3 regions of the Actinacidiphila sp. bgisy160 genome follow, and region 2 is predicted to be linked to each of the others. Evidence: riboswitches for the same ligand, from Rfam matches in the RefSeq annotation. Region 2 holds a riboswitch; each other region holds the start of a gene.
The links. A riboswitch is a leader RNA that binds a small molecule or an ion and turns the genes downstream of it on or off. The one in region 2 is predicted to bind cyclic di-AMP.
Positions count from the first base shown of each region.

Region 1: it holds a riboswitch for cyclic di-AMP, as region 2 does, so the genes downstream of both, AC3EUJ_RS24235 (C40 family peptidase) here and AC3EUJ_RS02645 (M23 family metallopeptidase) in region 2, are expected to answer to the same signal.
Region 3: it holds a riboswitch for cyclic di-AMP, as region 2 does, so the genes downstream of both, AC3EUJ_RS20335 (transglycosylase family protein) here and AC3EUJ_RS02645 (M23 family metallopeptidase) in region 2, are expected to answer to the same signal.

Region 1 covers NZ_JBYIQW010000033.1:69,019-73,708, reverse strand. The annotation lists gene AC3EUJ_RS24245 (ATP-dependent Clp protease proteolytic subunit) at 1-180, shown strand, start outside; gene AC3EUJ_RS24240 (hypothetical protein) at 187-489, shown strand; cyclic di-AMP (ydaO/yuaA leader) riboswitch at 841-997, shown strand; gene AC3EUJ_RS24235 (C40 family peptidase) at 1,001-1,474, shown strand; gene AC3EUJ_RS24230 (GNAT family N-acetyltransferase) at 1,508-2,152, shown strand; gene AC3EUJ_RS24225 (ATP-binding protein) at 2,165-2,596, opposite strand; gene AC3EUJ_RS24220 (helix-turn-helix domain-containing protein) at 2,882-3,733, shown strand; gene AC3EUJ_RS24215 (DUF397 domain-containing protein) at 3,749-4,000, shown strand; gene AC3EUJ_RS24210 (8-amino-7-oxononanoate synthase) at 4,003-4,690, opposite strand, start outside.
Region 2 covers NZ_JBYIQW010000001.1:549,218-553,907, reverse strand. The annotation lists gene AC3EUJ_RS02660 (PfkB family carbohydrate kinase) at 1-281, opposite strand, end outside; gene AC3EUJ_RS02655 (DUF6227 family protein) at 443-1,207, shown strand; gene AC3EUJ_RS02650 (hypothetical protein) at 1,286-1,567, shown strand; gene AC3EUJ_RS02645 (M23 family metallopeptidase) at 1,651-2,781, opposite strand; cyclic di-AMP (ydaO/yuaA leader) riboswitch at 2,967-3,106, opposite strand; gene AC3EUJ_RS02640 (extracellular solute-binding protein) at 3,324-4,690, opposite strand, start outside.
Region 3 covers NZ_JBYIQW010000025.1:9,603-14,292, reverse strand. The annotation lists gene AC3EUJ_RS20350 (peptidylprolyl isomerase) at 1-498, opposite strand; gene AC3EUJ_RS20345 (GNAT family N-acetyltransferase) at 592-1,224, shown strand; gene AC3EUJ_RS20340 (aldo/keto reductase) at 1,294-2,301, opposite strand; cyclic di-AMP (ydaO/yuaA leader) riboswitch at 2,935-3,125, shown strand; gene AC3EUJ_RS20335 (transglycosylase family protein) at 3,128-4,258, shown strand; gene AC3EUJ_RS20330 (SAM-dependent methyltransferase) at 4,463-4,690, shown strand, end outside.

The DNA of each region.
Region 1 (4,690 bases), on a different contig from region 2:
CGTGATCAGTTGGAGGAGCTGCTGGTACGGCACACCGGACAGGAACCGGAGCGGATCAGGGCCGACATCGAACGGGACACCATTTTTGACGCTCCATCGGCCCTCGCCTACGGACTGGTGGACCGGCTGACGCTGAGCCGCAAGGACGGCGCCGGCCGCCCCCCGCACTCCGCGCGGTGACCGGCCGTGGTACCCGAACTGCCACCGCTCCCGGCCCTGACGCGGGCCGAGGGCGAGCTCGTCGACACCTATCTGGAGGTCGTGGACCTGCTGGGCCGGATCAACCCGTCCCGCTCCCGGGACACCTACGGGGCGCTGCGCGCCGCGCAGGCCCTGGTGGGGCGGGCGACGGAGCTGCGTGACGCGCTGACACTGATGCACATGCGCGGTGAGAGCGAGGTGCACACGGCCACCATGGAACGGGCGCTGCGGGTGCTCGACGGCGAACGGCGCACCGGCCAGGTCACCTTGCCGCCCCACCGTCGCTGACGGAGCGTCACGACGCACTGGTCCGTTCGGGCGACGCGAACTCGAACCGAATGGACTCGCCCGATCGTTGTATCTGCCGTGGACGGCCGAGTGGTCACAAGTTGCGCGACACGGCCGCACTCATCCGGAATCTGACGCTCCGCCCCTGGTGTTCGACTCCTTTCGAGTCGTCAGTCCGGGCCCTGCGTCGCGGAGTCCACCCGAATAGGTGAGTCGTGAACAGACTCACATTCGACCGGTTGCGCTGGGAATCGGTCGCTTCGGTGGGTGATCATCCCTTTGACGACAAGCCCCCGTCATCCCGGCGGGGCGGTCCGCGCGGACGCCGAATCCTGCCGCCGCGCGGATGCCAGGTCGACAACGACGCACCGGCAGGAGCGGAGGACCCGAGCAGTACGGGTCCGGCGCCGGTCGCCGGACCCTTGGGGTGAAGCCGCAGCCGCGGCCGGGCATCTTCGCCTGCCCGAACCCGACAGGTCATCCTTCGCAGGCGGACGACGAAGGGTTGCGCATGAGTGCGCCAACAGCCATGTCCGGGGTCCTGTGCCGGCTGGGGGCGGTATCCGCCCTCACGGCGGCCGCCGTGGCCGGTCCCGCGGTACTGCCGGAGCTCGCCCAGCAGGCCGACGCGGCGACGGTCTCCACCAAGGCGCTGCGGATCGCGGCGTCCAAGAAGGGCGCGCCGTACCAGTACGGGGCCGCCGGCCCCGGCAGGTTCGACTGCTCCGGGCTCACCTTCTACTCCTTCAAGAAGGCGGGCAAGAAGCTGCCCCGCACCGCGGCGGCGCAGTACAACAGCGTCCGGCACATCCGGAAGTCCGCACGGACCCGCGGCGACCTGGTGTTCTTCCACTACGGGAGCAACGTCTACCACGTGGGGATGTACGCCGGGCACGGCAAGATCTGGCACTCCCCCAAGCCCGGCGGGCGGGTGCGGCTGGAGATGATCTGGAGCCGCAGCGTCTGGTACGGCCGGGTGAAGTGACCCCGGTCGCGGACGTGCCGGTAGCGTGCCGGTGTGTCCTTGGAACGAATCCTCGCCGACGCCGCGGTGGGCGTCTTCCCGCCCGCCGACGGCTCGGTGACGGTCGTGCCGCAGCCCACGCCGCGCGACGCCGGGGTGATCGCCTTCACCGCCCACGCCGTGGTCTTCGCGGACGCCGACCCGGGGCGGATCCGCGGGCTGCTGCCGCCCGGCGACCTCTCGGCACCGCTCGATCCGCCGTTCCTCACCGCGCTGTGCGGGCTGCTGGACCGCACGGTGAACAACGTCGACCTGCTGACCGCCGCGCCGGCGCTGCCTGGGCGGCCGCCGGCCGCGCTGGGCCTGCCCCTGCGGGAGACCGCCGAACGGGACCACCCGCGGATCGCCCGGGCCCTGCGGCACCGTGACGACGTCCGGGCGTGGACGGTGCCCGGGGGCACGGTCCTGACCGGCCGGGGCGTGGCGGGCCGCTGGGAGGCGGCCCTGGAGGTCGACCCGGGGGCACGCGGCGCGGGCCTCGGCCGCCGGCTCGCGCTTGCGGCGCGCCATCTCGTCCCCGGGGGCGAGACCGTGTGGGCGCAGATCGCCCCGGGCAATGCGGCGAGCGTGCGGGCGCTCACGGCGGCGGGCTTCGTCCCGATGGGCGCCGAGGCGCTGCTGCTCACACGGGAGGACTGAGGGCCACTGGGGTCACTCGACGGCGGCAGTGGCCCAGGGCAGGCTGATCCAGACCGTCTTGCCGCCCTCCGCGGTGGGGGTGACCAGGAGCGTGCCGCCCGCCTCCACCGTGAGATGACGGATGATCACCATGCCGCGCCCGTTGTCCTGCTGCACGGCGGCGGGCAGCCGCTGGGGCCACCGGGGGTGACTGTCGGTGACCCCGATGCGCAGTTGCTCGTCCCGGTCCAGCTGGACGTCGAGGGTGAAGGTCGGCGACTGGCCGAGGGTGTGCAGCACCGCGTTGGTCGCCAGCTCGGAGACGATGAGCCGGACGGAGTCGGCGGGGTCCGAATCCTCGGGCATGCCCCACTCCACCAGCAGGTCGCTCACGTAGCGACGTACCGCGGGGACCGAGGCAGGGTCGCTCGGCAGGGTGACGGATGCTTCCTGGTGGTCTGCCATGGCGACGCTGTCCCTTTCCCGCCGTGACCAGGACGCCGGCGCCCGCCGCGCCCGTGGCCGCGCGCGCGACAGCCGAAGGCGCCGTGCCCCGCCCACGCGGCACGTCCCCGTTCGGCACTCACGCGCCAGAGTGTCACTCATCGTGCCCTTAATCAGGTGTCACCACAGCTATATGCATATATCTGTCGCCCAAAGCGGTGAACTCTGCTACGAGAGAACGTATTTGCGCGGCAGACTTCGCCCGGGGACCGGCGGGGGTGCCGGGAACCGGGAGGTGCACACACCATGCAGCAGGTGCCGGCGGTACGCCGCCGCAAGATCGGCTCGGAATTGCGCCGTCTGCGCGACACGGCGGGGCTCACCAGCGGTGAGGCCGCCCAGCGGCTGGGGTGGCACCAGTCCAAGGTCAGCCGGATCGAGACCGGCCGCAGCGGGGTGCGCCCCGAGGACGTCACGGCGCTGCTGGACGTGTACGGCGTGCGCGACCAGCGGCTGCGGGAGATGCTCGCCGCGCTCGCGAGCGAGGGCGACCGGCGCGGCTGGTGGCATGAGTTCCGGGAGGAACTTCCCTCCGCCTACCGGGACTTCATCTCCCTGGAGACCGACGCCTGCCGGGCGCGAACCCTGGAGACGACGGTGGTTCCCGGACTGCTGCAGACCCCGGACTACGCCCGTGAGTTGACCCGCTCGGTCCTGCCGCAGCTCGGTCCGCGGCAGATCGCGACCCTGGTGCAGGTGCGGATGGCCCGCCAGGCGGTGCTGCGCGCCGATCCGCCGCTGGAGTTGTGGGCGGTACTGGACGAGGCGGTGCTGCGCCGGAGTGTCGGGGGGCCCGGAGTGATGGCGGCGCAATTGAGCCATCTTGTGGAACTGGGTTCACTGCCTCATGTGCATCTGCAGGTGCTGCCCTTCTCGGCCGGTGGGCATATAGGCGTCACAGGGCCTTTCGTAATCTTCTCATTTCCGCGCATTGCTGATCTCGACGTGGTTGTTCTCGACCATTTGACGAGTAGTCTCTATCTGGATCAGCACGAGGACGTCAGGGCGTACGGTGCTGCCTTCAATCGATTGCGCTCCCATGCCCTGTCGAGTGAGCAGTCGTTGTCCTTCATCTCCGGCATCGGCAAAGGCGCGTAAGGAGGCACGCCCCCCATGTCCAATGTCCTGCCTCAGTACGTCACCTCCAGTGCGTCCCTCTTCGGCGTGAACTGGCGACGCAGCAGCTACAGCACGGCGGCGAACAACTGCGTCGAGACGGCCCTCATCGGAGACGGGCCGCTCTCGGGTCAGCTCGCCGTACGCGACTCCAAGGATGTGCGCGGCCCCGCCCTGCTCTTCCCCCCGGCGGCCTGGGCGGAGTTCCTCGCCGCCGTGGCGACGGGGAACCTGACCGAACACCCCTGAGTTCAGGGGCGCGGCGGCGCCGTACGGACGATCGTCCCCACGGCGTCGCCGATCTCCCGGTCGGTCAGATCGGCCCGCGCGGTGAGCCGCAGCCGCGAGATCCCGTCGGGCACGGACGGTGGCCGGAAGCAGCCCACGGCGAGACCCGCCGCACGGCACGCGGCGGCCCACGCGACGGCCGCCTCGGGTGACGGCGCCCGCACCGACACGACGCACGCGTCCGGCACGGTGGCGTCCAGCCCCGCCTCCACCAGCCGCTCGTACAGCTCGCCGGCGACCGCCCGGGCCCGTACGGCGCGTTCCGGCTCCCGCCTCAGCAGGCGCAGCGCGCCGAGCGCCGCGCCCGTCGCCGCCGGGGCGAGGCCCGTGTCGAAGATGAACGTCCGAGCGGCGTTGACCAGGTGCTCGATGACCCGGGCCGGTCCCAGCACCACTCCGCCCTGGCTGCCCAGGGACTTGGAGAGCGTGGCGGTGCACACCAGTCCGGGCGCGCCCGCCAGTCCCGCCTCCGCGGCCGCTCCACGGCCCCCGGGACCGAGCACCCCGAGGCCGTGGGCGTCGTCCACCAGCAGCGCCGCGCCGTGCTCGCGGCAGGCGGCGGCCAGCGCACCGAGCGGGGCCGCGTCGCCGTCCACCGAGAACACCGAGTCGGTGACGGCCACGGCGGGCCCGCCGTGGCCGATGAGTGCC
Region 2 (4,690 bases):
GAGACCGCGGGCGGTTCGGGGGAGTCCGCGGTGAGGTTGATGACGTCGACGCCGAGGGCCGCGAGGTCGGCGTCGATCGCGCCGGCGAGGACGTGGCCGCCGAAGGCGGTGAGCAGCACGGCCTCGCCGCCGAGGTGGGCGAAGGTGGCGGCGGCGCCCGTGGCGGGGCCGCCGGCGGCGATGGTCTGGGCGCGGGCGGTGAGTTTCTCGTTCGGGGCCGGGACGTGGTCGACGAGCGTGATGACATCGAGAGTGCAGAGGCCTACGAAGAGTGCGCGCATGGGCGCATAGTGGCAGCAGGGGGCGTGCGTTTCCCGTCTTACGCGCCTCCTACGGGTGGGGGTGCACCATTTTTCCGGGAGTCCTGACGCGCAGCGCGTCGGTGCCACTACGCTGAGTGCTCGCAATGGTGCGCGGGGAATGCCGTGAGCAGGAGGGCCGCATGGGGAACGCGCGACCAGGTGGGGCGGGTCCGGCGGACGTCGAGGTGGTGCTGGCCAGGGCACAGAACGCCTTCGACGTCGACGACCGCGTGCTGGGGCGGCTGTCGACCGCGCTGATGGGCTGCACGGAGCTTGCGTCCTTCCGCCAGCGCAAGGGTCCGCCGCGCAGGCTGAGCCGCAGAACGTTGCGGCACACGTTCCTGCTGGCCGACGGCAGCACACAGCTGCTGTGGGAGATCGAGCACAACACCGGCCCCGGCGCCGACGAACCGCTGTACGAGGTGTACTCCGACCCGGACGCGCTGGCCGTCGCCCAGCACGCGATCGACGCGCGCTTCGGGGAGCCCTCGCCGGAGGAGCTGGAGGCGGAGGCGGCGGACTGGCTGGCACGGTTGCCGCAGCTGGCGATGGACCTGACGCCCGGACCTCGGCAGTACACGGAGGAGCACTCCGCGGAGCACGCGTGGCGGGTGCTGCGGCGTGCCGAGAACACGGACGTACCGGGCGAGGAGCTGCGCAGCCGGCTGGGCGCGGCGGTGGGCCACGACATCGCGTACGTCACCGGGCGGCACACCCGGATCGGCACCGGCCGGGTCGCCGGCTGGACGCTGTACGAGCATGCCTTCCTGCTGGCGACCGGCGAGGAGATCAGCCTCTGGGAGGTCGAGCACACGATGACCCCCGACGGGCGGCCGGTCTGCGAGGTGTACGCCGACGAGACGGCGGCCTGCGACTCCGCGGACGTACGGCTGGAGGCTCTCTAGCCGCGTTCCGGATTGCGGCCGGGGTGCGGCCGGAGGAAATTGGGGCGTAGGCGTGTCGGTGGGAGGCGGGAGGTTCCCATGCCGGTCCTGACGGAGGTCGAGTTCCCCGGTGTGACGGCCCTGCAGTACGAGGAGGCGAACCACCGCGCGGGCTTCGGGCCCGAACACCCTCCCGCGGGGCTGCTCTCGCACGCCGCCGTGATCACCAACGAGGGCCTGCGGCTGGTGAACGTCTGGCAGTCCGCGCAGGCGCTCGAGGCCTTCATGGAGATCATGATGCCCGCCGCCAAGGAGTCCGGCTTCCCGGAGCCGAGCGGGCCGCCGAGGATCTCGGAGCTCTACAACTTCGTCGTCCCGTAGACACGGACCGGCGGCCCTGGGTGACGGGGGGTGTCGCCAAGGCCGCCGGAGTCCGTGTGGTCGTGCGTGGCCGGTCGCTCGTCTCAGACGGACAGGCCCTTGCTGCGCAGCCAGCCCATCGGGCCGATCGGGTCGCCGCCGCCGGGGCGCACCTCGAGGTGCAGGTGCGGGCCGGTGACGTTGCCCGTGGCGCCGACGCGGCCGATGGTGTCACCGGTGGTGACCTTGCCGGAGGTGACGATCATCGAGGAGAGGTGGCAGTACCAGAGCTCGGTGCCGTCGTCGAGGGTCAGGATGATGCGGTAGCCGTACGAACCGGCCCAGCCCGCCTCGGTGATGGTGCCGCTGTGGATGGCCTTGACCGGGGTGCCGGTCGGGGCGGCGAAGTCCTGGCCGGTGTGGGTGTTGGCCCACAGCGAGCTGGACTCGCCGAAGCCCGCGGTCAGGGTGTACGAGGTGACCGGCTTGACGAAGCTCTTGGCGAGCTCGGCCAGGCGGGCGGCCTCGAGCTTCTTCGCGGCCTCCTCCGCGGCCTTCTTCTTGGCGGCGGCCTCAGCGCGGACCCGCTCCGCCGCCGCGGACTTGGCTGCCTTGGCCGAGGCCTCCTGCTGCGCGGCGGTCCTGGCGGCCCGGTCGGCGGCGTTCCGCTGCTGCTGGGCCTGGTCGAGGATGCGGTTGCGCAGCGCCTCACCCGCGTCGGGGCTCAGGGCCTCGGCGACGGGCTTGGCCTCGGGGGCGCTGTCGTCGTCGACGAGCGCGCCGATGCCGGGCAGTTCGGACGCCTCGGGCAGATGGGGAAGGGAGACGGGGAGGGGGTTCTTGCCCTCGGCGGCGGCGACCCCTCCGACACCCAGCACGGCCACGGCCGCGACTCCGAAGACCGCCGAACCGCGGCCCAGGGAGCGCTGCTTGGCGACGCGGTGCCGGCCGCGCACGGGCCCGGCGGACTCCTCGGTGGGGTTCCACGGCTCGGCCGGCGGGCCCTCGTGGGGCGCGCCCTCGAAGGCCTCGAAGGCCTCGATGTCCTCGGCGTCCTCGCTGTGCCGGGCGTCCGCGAAGGCCTCGATGTCCTCGGGGAGCGGGTGGGTGGCGACGGTGGCGGTGGTGGCGGCGGCCTCGTACGCCTCGTGCCCGGCGGCCTCGTGCTCCGCGACGGTGGCGTCCTGGGAGGTCGTCTCCGCGGCGGCGGCCGCGTCGAGCCAGCCGGCGGCCATGTTCCACTGGCCGGTGTCCCAGCCGTCGATCGCGTTCTTCGTCGGCGGTGCCTGCTCGGCTGCCGGGGGGTTCCAGCCGGCGGCGATGTTCCACTCGGCGGTGTCCCACTCGGGGTATGCGCTGACGGACCCCTGTTGCTGTCCGGGTATCAGGGCAGGCTCGTTCGACGCCACGCGGGCGCACTCCTTTCCTTCCTTCTCGCCTACCGGGTTAGCTGACGGGTTCGGAGCAGGAAGGTCTCCTACGAGGACCGCGGAGGGCCCCCGATTCACCCCAGGAAGTGGTTCCCCGGTTCCCGCGGACGGGATTCGGCAAGCGCACGGCGCCGCCCTGTCGGCGGTGGGACGACCGCGCTGCGTTATCGAACGTTAATAGAGGCGCCCGCCAATTCCAAGCCACTCAAGCGAGTTCATGACGGGAATCTATGGGGATGGACGGGACAGAAGCGGACATTGGGTCGTGACTGCCGTGACCTATGGGAAATGTGAGTGTGCATCAGTCGTTATGCGGAAGGGAGTGTCGCGCTCACGAGGAGTGATGGTCACCCCGGACCCCGGCCGCCGAGCGCGCGCCCCAGACGGCCGTCCAGGCGCTCCGCCGAGGCGTCGGCGCCGCGGTGCGCCGCGAGCATTCCGTGCACTTCACGCTGCAGGACCCGGGTGAAGGTGACGTAATGCGCGGTCGCCGGACGGGCCCTGGCGGCCTGCAGCGCGCACCACAGCAGGGTCGTGTAAGCGGGGGTCGCGGCGGACGGCGAGGGCGGGGGCTCCGAGCCGCGTCCCGTGGGGCGGTCGTAGAACCAGGCGCGGGGGTCGTGAGGATCGTCACAGTTGACATTCCCGGCTCCGTATGCCGACCGCCGTGCCGGGGCGAAGCCGGCCCGGAGCAGGGCATGTTGGGCGTCGCGTCCGGTCAGGAAGCGGATCAGGTCCGCGGCGTCGTCCGGGCGGTCGCTGTTCGCCGCCACGCCGAGGCTCTGACCGCCGAGCGCCGCGATGCCGGGGAGCCGGGCCACGCCGAAGCGGACGCCTGGGGCGAGGGCGGCGTCCAGCCGGTTGTAGGCGTAAGGCCAGTTGCGCATCAGCACGCTCTGCCCCTCGGTGAACTGGGCGAGGGTGACCGACTCGTCGGCCTCCAGGGACACCGGGTTGAGGTTGTTGGCGGCGCCCAGCCGGCCGAGCTCGTCCAGGCCCTCGCGCAGCCCGTCCTCGGTGCCGATGTAGCGGCCGTCGCCGTCGACGAGTTCGACGCCCGCGGTCCAGAAGGTCTCCAGGGTGTTGACGGTCAGGCCCTCGTACGCGCGCAGCTGGGTGGTGTAGGCGGCGTGGCCGAGCGGGCGGACGTCGGCGAGCAGGTCGCCGATCTTGGCGTATCCGCGCAGGTCGGCGGGGCGGCGCCCGGCCTTGGCGAGGTCGTCGGTGCGGTAGTAGAGCAGGCCGACGTCGGTGTTGAAGGGCACCGCGTACGTGCGGCCCTTCCAGCGCCCGGCGTCCGCGGCCTGGCGCAGGAAGTCCCCGTCGACGAGGGCGGGGGCGAGCGGGCGCAGCAGCCCGCTGTCGGCGAACTCGGGGATCCAGCTGATGTCGAGGTTGACCACGTCGTACGCGGCGGTGCCCGACTGGAAGGCGCCGATCAGCTCGCTGCGCTGCTCGTCGGAGGCGGAGGGGAGCTCGACGAGCCGGGCGGGCCGGGACGGGTTGCGCCGGTTCCACTCCTCGATCAGGGCGCGGCGGACGCCGGGTCGGCCGCCGGCGGTGAGGTCGGCGTCGCTGGCGACGATCAGCGGCCGGGAGCGGTCGGGCTCCGGCGCCGGGGCGGCGGCGGGGCCGCTGCAGGCCGCCCCGGCCAGCAGGAGCAGGGCGCCCAGCGCGCGGCGCGCGCGCCGGCGGCGGACGGGGCGCGGAGGGC
Region 3 (4,690 bases), on a different contig from region 2:
TCAGCCGATCGTGCCGGACTTGGCGATCTCGACGCGGGCGCTGGTGGCGCCGGTGCGGGAGCCGAGGGACTCGATCTTCTTGACGACGTCCATGCCCTCGACGACCTCGCCGAAGACCACGTGCTTGCCGTCGAGCCAGTCGGTGACGATCGTGGTGATGAAGAACTGCGAGCCGTTGGTGTTCGGGCCCGCGTTGGCCATGGAGAGCTGGCCGGGCTTGGTGTGCTTGAGCTGGAAGTTCTCGTCGGCGAACTTCGCACCGTAGATGCTCTTGCCACCGGTGCCGTTGCCGGCGGTGAAGTCGCCTCCCTGGAGCATGAAGTCGGGGATCACGCGGTGGAAGTGCGAGCCCTCGTAACCGAAGCCGTGCTCGCCGGTGGCGAGCTCACGGAAGTTCCGCGCGGTCTTGGGGACCACGTCGTCGAACAGGGTGAACACGATCCGCCCGGCGGGCTCGCCGTCGATCGTGATGTCGAAGAACACGTCGTTGCTGTTCATGAGGCCATTTTCGCATCCGCGGCCCCCGGCCTCCGACGCGCCCCGCGGAAACGCGCTTGACGGGTGACCCGGCCGGACACCACCATCCGGGGCATGCCCGAACCCGTGATCTTGGAAGGCGAGCACGTCCGCCTGGAGCCGCTGAGCGCCCGGCACACGGACGGGCTGCTGCGCGCCGCCACCGAATCCCGCGACACCTACGCCTACACCAAGGTGCCGGCCGAACGTGAGGCCATGGCGCGCTATGTGGAGGAGGCCCTCCAGGACCAGGCGACCGGGGCCGCGCTGCCCTTCGCCGTACGGGACGTCCGGCGCGACGCCCTCATCGGCTCCACCCGGTTCCTCGACCTCGACTACTGGACGGCCACCCCCGCCTGGCCCGCGGGCCGCTCCGTGCCCCGCGGCGGTGCCGTGCCCACCGTCGCCGAGATCGGCAGCACCTGGCTCGCCGCTTCCGCCCAGCGCACCCCTTGCAACACCGAGGCGAAACTGCTGCTGCTCACCCATGCGTTCGACGTGTGGGCTGTGTTGCGCGTCACCCTGAAGACGGACGCGCGCAACGCGCGCTCCCGGGCGGCGATCGAGCGCATCGGCGGCCGCTTCGAGGGGGTGCGCCGCGCCCACACCCGCGCCGTGGACGGCACCGTCCGCGACAGCGCGTACTACTCGATCCTCGCTGACGAGTGGGCCGGCGTCCGTGCCGCCCTGCAGGCCCGTCTCGCCTGAGTCCCGACACCGACGGGAATGGGCCGGCCCTCGACGGGGGCCGGCCCATTCGCGCGTGCGGGGCGGTCGTCAGGGGATGCGGACGCCCGCCTCGGCCGAGAGCCGGTCGATCTCGGCCAGCTCGTCCGGGCCGAGCGGGCCCGCGTCGAGGGCGGCGAGGTTCTGGTCGAGCTGGGCGACGCTGCTCGCGCCGATGAGGACGGAGACGACCCGCGGGTCGCGCAGCACCCAGGTCAGGGCCAGCTGGGCCAGGGTCTGGCCGCGCTCGCCGGCGAGCTTGTCGAGCGCGTGCAGGAAGGTGAGCTTCTGCTCGGTCAGGGCGTCGCGCTTGAGGAAGTGGCCGAGCGCCATCCGGGAGTCGGCCGGCACACCCTCGAGGTAGCGGTCGGTGAGCTGGCCCTGGGCGAGCGGCGAGTAGGCGATGAGGGCGGTGCCGGTGTCGCCGACGGCGTCGAGGACGCCGGCCTCCGGGTCGCGCTGGAGGATGCTGTAGGCGGCCTGGTGGATCAGCAGCGGGGTGCCCAGATCGCGCAGGATCTCCGTCGCCCGGCGGTGCGCCTCGGCGGGGTAGTTGGAGATGCCGGCGTACAGGGCCTTGCCCTGGCGGACCGCGGAGTCCAGGGCGCCCATGGTCTCCTCCAGGGGCGTGTCCGGGTCGAAGCGGTGCGAGTAGAAGACGTCCACGTGGTCCAGGCCCATGCGGCCCAGGGACTGGTCGAGGGAGGAGAGCAGGTACTTGCGGCTGCCCCACTCGCCGTACGGGCCGGGCCACATGTCGTACCCCGCCTTGGTGGCGATGAAGAGCTCGTGGCGGTACGGGCGGAGGTCCTGGGCGAAGATCGTGCCGAAGTTGGCCTCGGCCGAGCCGGCGGGCGGGCCGTAGTTGTTGGCCAGGTCGATGTGGACCACGCCACGGTCGACGGCGCGGCGCAGCACCGCGCGCTGCTTCTCCAGCGGCGAGGTGTCGCCGAAGTTGTGCCACAGGCCGAGGGACACGACGGGCAGCAGGACCCCGCTGCGCCCGGTCCTGCGGTATTCCATCGAGGCGTAGCGGTCGTCGGCGGCGAGGTAGGGCACGCGAGGGCTCCCGGGCGATGTGAGGAAATGTGCGGGATTGGGAGGCTACCTTCGCCCAATCGGCGCTGTCACGTCCGTCTTCCGGACGGCGGCGCTCGTCAGTGCCCTCTTCTCGCCCCGCCGCAGGGGCGGTTGTGGCGCACGCCACACCGCGGACCGCGCCGGAGCGGCGCATCCGGGAATCGGGGGATGCGCTCGGTGGTTGGCTCAGAGGGTGTTCCTGCGGGTGGGTCCTCAGGACGGCGTGGTCGGGGGCGGGTTGGAGCGGTACGCCTCCTGCTTTATCCGGCATTGAGGTATCTAACCGGACATATGCACCCACAGTGCATGCATAGCGAATCGATGCGTGATGGGTGTCACGTGCCGAATACGCGGCGGGAGCCCTAGGCGACGCAGCGTCTAATTTCTCCACCGGATTTAACCGTACGATATCGCGCGATTACCGTGCGCCAATTTTTCGCCTACGCAGAGCGGACACTTCTCACGTAAAGTCACAGAAGCTGTTGATCGACTTGCGGTCCGTCGGGTGGCGTGATTCCGCTCCTTGCTCCCGAACGATTCCGTCGTTTAGCTTCCAGATCTCGCAGGACCAATTCCTGCGAGATTCTTCCGGGTGGAACGCCTAGTCCTGCCGCTGCCCGGACGCCGGATGACAAGACCGCACGGCAGGAGCGGGGGACCCAGGTAGTTGCCGTTCCCGTTGGTCTCGGGACGGCTAGGGGTGAAGTCGCAGCGACGTGCCTTTATTTGGCATGCCCAATCGCGGCCGGGCATCTCCAGTCCGAACCCGACAGCTTACCTCGCAGGCGTCGGAGAGGAATTCGGCATGCCCGGTAAGGGAAAGCACCGTCGTCCGCGGAACACCCGCATCACCCGTATCAGCGCCCTGGCCGGCACCACCGGCGCCGCGGTGGCGCTCCCGATCGTCGGCGCCACCGGTGCCCACGCCGCTCCCGTGAGCGTGTGGGACAAGGTCGCGGCCTGTGAGAGCACCAACAACTGGTCCATCAACACCGGTAACGGCTTCTACGGCGGCCTGCAGTTCACCCAGAGCACCTGGGCCGGCTTCGGTGGCACGAAGTACGCCCCGCGTGCCGACCTCGCGACCAAGGCCGAGCAGATCGCCGTCGCTGAGAAGGTTTTGGCGACCCAGGGCCCGCAGGCCTGGCCCGTGTGCGGCCCCAAGGCCGGTCTGACCAAGGCGATGGCCAACCCGTCGGCGACCCCGGCGAGCGCCTCCGTCGCCGCCGCGAAGTCGGCCGCGAAGCCCGCCGCGAAGCCCGCTGCCCCCGCCAAGAAGGCCGAGGCGCCGAAGAGCGCCGGCGGCTCCTACAAGGTCGCCGGCGGCGACACCCTCTCCAAGATCGCTGACGCCCAGTCGGTCGACGGCGGATGGCAGAAGCTGTACGTGAACAACAAGTCCGTCATCGGCGGCAACCCGAACCTGATCTACCCGGGCCAGGTCCTGTCCCTGGGTGAGAAGGCCGCCGCCAAGACCGCGCCCAAGGCCGCGAAGTTCGCCCCGGCCGCCGTCAAGGCCGCCAGCACCTCCGGCTACACCGCCCCGCTCGACCGCGTCACCCTGGGCACCGCCTACCACCGGGCCGGCGCCATGTGGTCCAAGGGCTACCACACCGGTGTCGACTTCATCGCCTCCACCGGCACCAAGGTGAAGTCGATCGCCGGCGGCACCGTGGTCTCCGCGGGCTGGGGCGGCTCGTACGGCAACCAGGTCGTCGTCAAGCACGCCGACGGCCGGTACTCCCAGTACGCCCACCTGTCCTCGCTGTCGGTCTCGGCCGGCCAGACGGTCTCCGTCGGCCAGCAGCTCGGCCTGTCGGGCGCCACCGGCAACGTGACCGGTCCGCACCTGCACTTCGAGGTGCGCACCACGCCCGACTTCGGCTCCGACATGGACCCGCTGGCGTACCTCCGCGCCCACGGCGTCAACGTCTGATCAACTGTTCTACCGTCATCCGGCGCTAGGGTGTGCCCTGTTCCCCTCTCTCGGGGAACAGGGCACATGCCTTTGGTCTGTGACCGAAAACGGATCGAATATTTCCATTTCATGTTTCCTCTCGAACGGTCGATCAGTAGCCTCTGACGCACATGGTCGTGTCCACGACCACGCGTCCTGATCGCCGACGAGCTGGAGCCGTTGATGGAGCGTCCTGCCTGGGCCCCTCATGGGATCGATCTTTCCGTGCCGAGCGTGTCCCGCATCTACGACTACTACCTAGGCGGCTCGCACAACTTCGAGGTCGACCGGGAGGCGGGACGGCGGGCCATCGAGGCCTTCCCGGGGCTCCCGAAGATCATGCAGGCCAACCGGGCGTTCATGCGCAGGGCAGTGCGCTACTCCGTCGACCAGGGCATCACCCAGTTCCTC